2 regions of the Burkholderia torrens genome follow, and region 1 is predicted to be linked to the other one. Evidence: riboswitches for the same ligand, from Rfam matches in the RefSeq annotation. Region 1 holds a riboswitch; the other holds the start of a gene.

Region 1 (4,419 bases):
AGCGGCGCGAAGGTGACGCGATAGCGGCAGGAAAAGGTTCGCGAGAAACGCATTCCTCCGCGATGCTGATAACGGTGTGAAGATAACTTCGTTTGCCCGTACCGGGCCGGGTGATAGCGTCTCGATACGCGCCAACGACCGGCGCAACCCGATTCCGATTCCGGCTTACCCCTACGCAGGGCCGTGCAGCGGCCCGGAGGCAATGCTATGTCTTCATCCCTGGCGCTCGTGCGCGACGTGTCTTCCTTCGAGTCCGGCAATGCGGCCGACCTGCGCGGCGCGTCCGCGTCGCTCGACGTCCTCGAGCAGGTCGTCGGCGTGAACCTCGCGCGCTTGCGCGCCGAGCGGCAGCTGTCGCTCGATGCGCTCGCGCGGCTGTCCGGCGTGTCGCGCGCGATGCTCGCGCAGATCGAATCGGCGCGCAGCGTGCCGTCGATCAAGGTGCTCTGCAAGATCGCCGCGGCACTGAAGGTGTCGGTCGCGGCGTTCCTGCGCCGCCATGCGGTGAACGGCTTCGAGCACCTGGCGGCCGAACGCGCATCGCGCGTCGTCAGTTCGAACGGCCGTTTCTCGGCGCGCGCGCTGTATCCGGAAGGCGAGCCGGCCGCGGCCGAATTCCACGAGCTGCGGATCGCGCCGCTGCATACGGAGCCCGGTGCGCACCGGGCGCCAGGCACGACGATCAACCTCGTCGTCAGCGAAGGCACGCTCGAAGTCAGCGTGCACGACCGCCGCCAGTTGCTCGCGACCGGCGACGCGATCGTGTTCGACGCCGACCAGCCGTACAGCCTGCGCAACCCGGGCGACAGCGAAGCGCGCGCGTTCCGTGTGACGGTGAGCCCCGAGGTGCCGCCGCGCTGGCTCGTGCCCGACGCGGCGCACGCGGCCGTCAACTGATCGTGCAGGCCGCCGGAGCGGCTGCGACCCCGATTGTCGGGGGATCGCGGCCTCGTCCGCCGGCCGTTTGGACGATGCCGTTAGACGGGGTCGTCAGTAAGGTTTTACGCTGCGCGTCGCGCGCGGCTGCTGTATGCTTGGCCCGCCGATGACGGGGCGTTCCCGTCCGGCAATCAGTGCGTCTTCAGGGCGGGGCGAAATTCCCCACCGGCGGTAGGCTGGCGTAAGCCGGCGAGCCCGCGAGCGCCCGCGCATCCGCGCGGGGTCAGCAGATCTGGTCGAATGCCAGAGCCGACGGTCACAGTCCGGATGAGAGAAGATGTGCAGATAGTCATGTCCGTCAGGGCCGCTTCGCGCTGCATGCGAAGCGGGTTGTCGTTCTGTCTGTTTGCAATGCCCTGAAACGTTTTTCGCCCACATCGTATTTGCGAGGAGCGTTTCACATGTCCTTGATGTCCGTTTCGTCGGCGCCCGCCGACGCCTTTGCCGATCTCCCGCTGCTGGATTCCGAACCGGTGCCGCCGCGCATCGCCGCTGCGCTCGACGCGATGCGCGCAGGCCGTGCGGTCGTGCTGCAGGATGACCACGACCGCGAGAACGAAGCCGACCTGATCGTCGCCGCCGAGCGCATCACGCCCGAGACGATGGCGCTGCTGATCCGCGAATGCAGCGGCATCGTCTGCCTGTGCCTGACCGACGACACGGTGCGCGCGCTCGAACTGCCGCCGATGGTGCAGACCAACGAAAGCCGCAACGGCACCGCGTTCACGGTGTCGATCGAAGCGCGTGAAGGCGTGCATACCGGTGTGTCGGCGGCCGATCGCGTGACGACGATCCGCGCGGCGATCGCGGAAGGCGCGAAGCCGCACGACATCGTGCGCCCCGGCCACGTGTTTCCGCTGCGTGCGCAACCGGGCGGCGTGCTCGCGCGCCGCGGTCACACCGAAGGCACGGTCGACCTGTCGATCCTCGCGGGCCTGAAGCCGGCCGGCGTGCTGTGCGAGCTGATGAATCCGGACGGCACGATGACGCGCGGCGACGACGTCGAGCGTTTCGCGCAACGCCACGGGCTGCCGATGCTGACGATCGCGGAGCTCGTCGAATTCCGCGAGGCGCTGGCGGCCGCGCGCGAACGCTGCTGCGAACCGGCCTGAGCGACGGGAAGGCGGGTGCGTTCGTGCACCCGTCGGGGGCCGGATCGACCCGATCCGGCCGGCATGAACATCAGGACTGCACGTCGCCGAATTCGCCGCGCAGGCCGGCTTCGACGAGCGCCGGCAGTTCGTCCATCTTGCGCATGATCCGCGTGATGCCCATCGCGCGCAGCGCGTCCGCGTAGTTGTCGGGAATGTGGCTCGCGCCGACGAACGCGATCGTCTTCATCCCGGCCGCCCGTGCGGCATTCAACCCCGATACGCTGTCCTCGACGACGATGCAGCGCTCCGGCGCGACACCGAGCGTCTGCGCCGCGTGCAAGTAGACGTCGGGGTAGGGTTTCGGCCGCGCCACCTGCTCGGAACTGAACACGCGCTCGCCGAAAATCTCGGTGAGCGACGCGCGCTTCAGCGAATTGCGCACGCGCACGAGCCGGCTGTTCGACACCACGGCCGCCGGCAGCGTGACCTTCAGCAGCGCGTCGCGCACGCCGGAGATCGGCGCGAGCGATTGCGCGAGCGCGATCTCGATGTTGTGCTCGATGGTCTCGATGAAGTTCGCGGGCATCTCGATCCCGAAGCGGGATTCGATGCCGGTGAGGAAGCGCGACGTCTGCTGGCCGAATGCCGACTTCGCGGCGGCTTCGAAATCGAGGTTCGGGAACGTGGCGGACAGCGTTTCAAGCAGCACGCGGTCGGCAATGACTTCGCTGTCGACGAGCACGCCGTCGCAGTCGCAGATGAGGTGATCGAGCATGGTGATGAAAATGCGGTAGACCGGCGACGCCGATCAATTCGCCATCATACGTGCTTTCACGGGCACGCCGCGTGACGTTTCGGCAAATTTGCCCGATACGGGCGTGCGGGTGCCACATGTCGTGCCGCCGAGGCACCGATCGCCCGATGGCGGCCGCCCGGGTGACCGGGCCGCCGCAGTTTGTCGCGTCACAGCGCGATCACGCGCCCCGTTTTCCACGACGTCATCGCGGCTTCGGCCAGCTCGAGCGCGGCGAGCCCGTCGTCGATCGTCGTCCTGACCGGTGTGCCGTCGCGCAGCGCGTCGACGAAGTGCGCGATCTCGGCCGCGTATGCATGCCGGTAGCGCTCGAGGAAGAACGGCTCCGGCACGTCGGTCGCGATGCTGCCGGCGAGCCACGCGCTCACCTCGGTAGGCCGCACGTTGCCGGCCTGCAGCATCCCGTGGCTGCCGAGCAGCTCGAAGCGCTGGTCGTAGCCGTAGGCCGCGCGTCGCGACGTGTTGATCTGGCACAGCATCCCGCGCTGCGTGCGGATCGTCACGGCGGTCGAATCGATGTCGCCGGCTTCGTGCACGGCGGGGTCGGTCAGGCAACTGCCGGTCGCGTGCAGCGTCTGCGCCTCGTCGCCGAGGATCCAGCGGAACACGTCGAAGTCGTGGATCAGCATGTCCTTGAAGATGCCGCCCGAGCTGCGGAGATAGTCGGCCGGCGGCGCGCCCGGGTCGCGGCTCGTGACGACCAGCATTTCCGGCGCACCGATTTCGCCGCGCTCGACGCGTGCCTTCAGCGCCGCGAACGTCGGGTCGAAGCGGCGCTGGAAGCCGATCATGCAGGTCACGCCGGTGCGCCGCACGACGTCCGCGCATGCGCGCGCGCGTTCGACGGTCAGGTCGACCGGCTTCTCGCAGAACACGGCCTTGGCCGCGTTCGCGGCCGCGACGATCAGGTCCGCGTGCGTGTCGGTGCTCGACGCGATCACGACGGCCTGCACCGACGCGTCGCCGAGTGCGCGCTCGATGTCGGCGACCTGCGCGCCGTGCGCGTGCGCGAGCGCCTCGGCCGACGGCGCATGCCGGTCGATCACGTACCTGAGCTTCGCGCCCAGATGGCGCGCGAGATTCGCCGCGTGGATCTTGCCGATCCTGCCCGCGCCGAACAAGGCGAATTCGATCATTCCGTTCTCCTGTTGATCTGGTTTTGTCGGCACGCCGCGTGTGCCGGCAGCGTGTCCTGGTGATGTATCAGCGATCCGCCAGTTCACCGCGCACGTAGTCGATGCTCGCCCGCAGCCGGTCTTCGATGTCGCCGGCCTCGGCGATCTCGCTCGCGAACGGTTCGAACGAGAGCGCGCCGCGGTAGCCGCGTGCAAGCAGTTCGCGCAGTTGCCGGAGGTTGCCGAGGCGGTCGGCGCGGCCGACCAGCACGCGGTGGCCGTCGCGCATCCGGTCGACCGGCAGGTCGTCTTCCTCGACGCCCGAGATGTGCACGAAGCCCGTCAGGTTCGGGAAGAAGATGTCCTCGCCGGACAGGTGGTGGTGAAACGTGTCGTGCACGAGCCGGAAGACCTGTTCGCCCGCCGCGTCGTAGATGCCTTTCACCGCATCCGACTT
Region 2 (4,419 bases), on a different replicon from region 1:
TGTCGTCGTGTCCGGCCCGAGCCCATTCGCCGCGTGCACCATCGGCGGCCCCGGCACCAACTACGTGAATGCCGAAGTGGAACCATGGCTCGCGGTCAACCCGGCGAACCCTACGAACATGATCGGCGTGTGGCAGCAGGACCGCTGGTCGAACGGCGGCGCGCACGGGCTCGTCGCCGGCTACACGTTCGACGGCGGCGCGACCTGGGCGCGCACGCCGCAGCCGTTCAGCGCGTGCGCGCCGGGCGGGCTGAAATACGAGCGCGCGTCCGATCCGTGGGTGTCGTTCGGGCCGGACGGCACCGCGTATTCGGTGTCGATCTCGTTCAACCAGTCGAACAACAGCAACGCGGTGGCCGCGTCGGTCTCGACCGACGGCGGACAAACCTGGAGCAGCCCGGCCGTGCTGATCGCGAACGACGAACCGACGACGCAGTTCTTCAACGACAAGGAATCGGTGACGGCGAACCCCGTGAAGGCCGGTACCGCCTACGCGGTCTGGGATCGTCTCGAACTGCCGAACGGCAACCCGTACGCGAACCTGCACACGAAGGCGTACCGCGGGCCGACGCTGTTCTCGAAGACGGCCGATGGCGGCAAGACGTGGAGCACCCCGAAAGTCATCGTCGACGTGCCTTCGCGCCAGCAGACGATCGGCAACCAGATCGTCGTCGATCCGAAGAGCGGCACGCTCTACGATTTCTTCGACCTGATCCAGCCGCCGTTCAGCAAGGCGGCCGGCAAGGTCGCGTTCATCAAGTCGACCGACGACGGCGCGACGTGGACGAAACCGCAGGTGATCGCGGGGCTGCAGACGGTCGGCGTCACCGATCCGAACACCGGCGAACCGGTACGCACCGGCGACATCATTCCGGAACCCGCGATCGATCCCGCATCGGGGCAGCTCTACGTGGTGTGGCAGGACAGCCGCTTCAACGGCGGCAAGTACGACGAGATTGCGGTATCGACGTCGAAGGATGGCGGCGCGACATGGAGCACGCCGCAGCAATTGAACACGCCGACCGGGCGCCCCGCGTTCAATCCGTCGGTGCGCGTCGACAACACGGGCGCCGTGATGGTCACCTACTACGACTTCCGTGACCTGCTGGCCGGCAACACGACGACGCTGCCGACCGGCTTCTGGCGCAAGATCTCGCACGACGGCGGCACGACGTTCGCCGACGAGCGGCGCGTCGGCGGCCCGTTCGACATGAAACTCGCGCCCAACGCCGAAGGGTTCTTCATCGGCGACTACCAGGGGCTCGACGTGCTCCCGTCATCGTCGTTCCACCCGTTCTTCGTGCAGACCAGCGCGGGCAACCTGACGAACCGCACGGACGTGTTCTTCGCACCGTAAGGCGACGCCGGCCGCCATGCCGCCGCGCGACACCCTGCGTCGCGCGGCGGCATGCGCACCGCAATGCGTCAAGCAGCCTGCGGAATCGCGGCGACCACGGATTCCGCCTTCAGCGCGGCGACCTTGCCGATCGTATCGACGCATGCATGCGCAAGTTCCGCGCCCTTCACGAGGAAGTGCTCGTGGAAGTAGGCGACATGCTCGGCGCCGTGGAAATGATGCGGCGTCAGCACAGCCGACAGCACCACCACGCCGGTTTCGAGCTGCACCTGCATGAGACCGGAAATCACCGCCTGCGCGACGAAGTCATGGCGATAGATGCCGCCGTCGACCACCAGGCCGGCGCACGCGATGGCCGCGTACTTGCCGGTGTTTGCGAGCAGCTTGGCATGCAGCGGAATCTCGAAGGCGCCTGCCACTTCAAAGAAATCGCAATCCGCCCGGCTCAGGTTCGCGTTGGCGAGCCCGTCGACGAACGCGTTTCGGCACTGGTCGACGATCTCCTTGTGCCAGCACGACTGGACGAAGGCGATACGCGGCGCGGCAGTTTGGGAGGGGGAAGCAAGTTGGGTCATCGATGGGTCCTGTGTGAGTTGAATGGGCGCACAGGGACAAGCCGCGTACCTTGCGTACGCAACGAACCCCGCTCTCTCTCATCCGGACTTTGACCGTCGGCCCCGGAATCGAACCGGGTCTGCTGACCTTGCCGTGCACATGCGTGCCGGCAAGCGCTCGCGGGCTACGCGCAATTGCGCGATTACCGCCGGTGGGGAATTTCACCCCGCCCTGAGAACGTTCGCGGCACATCGGCCGCGCCGGAAATCTATCACAGTCTCGTCGTGTTGGTGCTTCAACGTCGCCGCTCGCGTCATGCGCCCGACGCGCCCCCGGTCGTTTCCCGCACTCCCCCCTCCGCTCCAGCCGCCGTTTTCACCGATCCGACAGAAACCCGACGGGAACCTCCCGGCCGGCTTGGAATTTGAAATGATATAACATATCATTTCGGGTGCTCGTTCGCCTGACGCCGTTCCACCGTGGGTGGCCGAGTCTCGCCGAGCGATGTTCCAGCGGGTCACTGCGCGTCAGTGACGCAACAATATATCGTATCAAAACGTGATCCGCATCGCTCGTTATCCGATCCGATTCCAACCGATTCACCGACCATGCGCGACCTCCCTCGTTTACCGCTTCGCCCGCTCTCGCCCCTTTCGCTGATGCTGCTCGCCGCCGTCGCCCATGCGCAGACCGATACCCCCGCGTCGTCGAACCCGCCACTGCCCACCACCTCGCTCGCACCGATCTTCGTGACCGCTAACCCGCTCGGCGACACCGAGCTGATCGCGCCGACCGTGCAGCTCTCCGGCGATGCGCTGACGCGCCGCCAGGCCGATTCGCTCGGCGAAACGCTCAACGGGCTGCCCGGCGTGTCGACCACGACCTACGGGCCGATGGTCGGCCGCCCGATCATCCGCGGGATGGACGGCGACCGGATCCGGCTGCTGCAGAACGGCGTCGCGGCCTACGACGCGTCGTCGCTGTCGTATGACCATGCGGTGCCGCAGGATCCGCTGTCGATCGAGCGCGTCGAGATCGTGCGCGGCCCGGCCGCGCTGCTGTACGGAGGCAACGCGGTGGGCGGCGTGGTCAACACGATCGACAACCGGATTCCGCGCGAAGCGATCGAAGGCGTGACGGGCGCGCTCGACGCGCGCTACGGCGGCGCGAATTCCGTGCGCGCGGGTGCCGCGCAGGTCGAAGGCGGCAACGGCCGCTTCGCATTCCACGTCGACGCGTTCGACCGCGAAACAAGCAAGCTGCGGATTCCGGGCTACGCGCGCAGCAGCCAGCAACGTGCGATCGACGGCCCCGACACGCCGCAGCCGGAAGGCAACGTGCCGAACAGCGACGGCCGCGTGCACGGCGGCGCGGTCGGCGCGTCGTACACGTGGGCAGACGGCTTCGCGGGCCTGTCGTACAGCGGCTATGAATCGAACTACGGCTCGGTCGCGGAAAGCGACGTGCGGCTGCGGATGCGCCAGGAACGCCTTGCGTTCGCGTCCGAGGTGCGCAACCTGAGCGGGCCGTTCACGAAGCTGAAATTCGATTTCGCGTACACCGACTATCGCCACAAGGAAGTCAACAATGGCGAGACGGCGACCACCTTCCGCAATCGCGGCTACGAAGCGCGCATCGAGGCACGGCATCGCAAGATCGGCCCGTTCGAAGGCGCGATCGGCGTGCAGTTCGGCCAGAACACGTTCTCCGCGCTCGGCGACGAATTGCTCGTGCCGTCCACGCGCACGAACAGCGTCGCGCTGTTCGGCCTCGAGGAATGGCAGGTCGTCCCCGCGCTGAAGCTGAGCCTGGGCGGCCGCTTCGAGCACGTGAAGGTCGACCCCGATCCGGCCGGCGTCGAGAAATTCGCGGGCGCGCAGCCGCGCGACTTCAACGCGGGCAGCCTGTCGGCCGGCGCGCTGTTTTCGCTGACACCGGTATGGTCGGTCGCGGCGAACGTCGCGTACACCGAACGCGCACCGACCTTCTACGAGCTGTATTCGAACGGCCCGCACGACGCGACCGGCCAGTTCCTGATCGGCAACCCGAACGCATCGAAGGAGAAAGCCGTGTCGACCGACCTGTCGCTGCGCTATGCGAGCGGCCCGAATCGCGGCAGCGTCGGCGTGTTCTACAACCGCTTCTCGAACTACCTGACCGAGTACAACACGGGCCGCGTCGTGGACGGCGACGGCGAACCCGTCGCGCCCGGCACCGACGGCTCGCTGAACGAGGCGATCTATCGCGGCGTGCGCGCCGAGTTCTACGGCGTCGAGCTGGACGGCAAATGGCGCGCGTTCTCGCGACGCGGCCACACGGTCGACCTCGAACTGACGGCCGACTACACGCATGCACGCAACGTCGACACGGGCCAGCCGCTGCCGCGTATCGCGCCGCTGCGCGCGACGCTCGCGGCCGACTATGGCTACGGGCCGTTTGGCGCACGCGCACAGGTCACGCACGCGTGGTCGCAACATCGCGTGCCCGACAACGACTTCTCGACGGAC

What was found. Region 1 has a riboswitch for FMN ahead of ribB (3,4-dihydroxy-2-butanone-4-phosphate synthase). Riboswitches for the same ligand answer to the same signal wherever they lie in the genome.
Region 2: another riboswitch for FMN. It lies ahead of AC5LXX_RS23060 (6,7-dimethyl-8-ribityllumazine synthase); the one in region 1 lies ahead of ribB (3,4-dihydroxy-2-butanone-4-phosphate synthase).

Annotation. Positions count from the first base shown of each region.
Region 1 covers NZ_OZ480211.1:2,989,341-2,993,759, reverse strand. The annotation lists gene AC5LXX_RS13875 (helix-turn-helix domain-containing protein) at 208-897, shown strand; FMN riboswitch at 1,074-1,222, shown strand; gene ribB (3,4-dihydroxy-2-butanone-4-phosphate synthase) at 1,341-2,051, shown strand; gene AC5LXX_RS13865 (HAD family hydrolase) at 2,122-2,808, opposite strand; gene iolG (inositol 2-dehydrogenase) at 2,997-3,983, opposite strand; gene AC5LXX_RS13855 (TIM barrel protein) at 4,051-4,419, opposite strand, start outside.
Region 2 covers NZ_OZ480212.1:1,506,843-1,511,261, reverse strand. The annotation lists gene AC5LXX_RS23065 (sialidase family protein) at 1-1,357, shown strand, start outside; gene AC5LXX_RS23060 (6,7-dimethyl-8-ribityllumazine synthase) at 1,426-1,932, opposite strand; FMN riboswitch at 1,999-2,155, opposite strand; gene AC5LXX_RS23055 (TonB-dependent receptor) at 2,521-4,419, shown strand, end outside.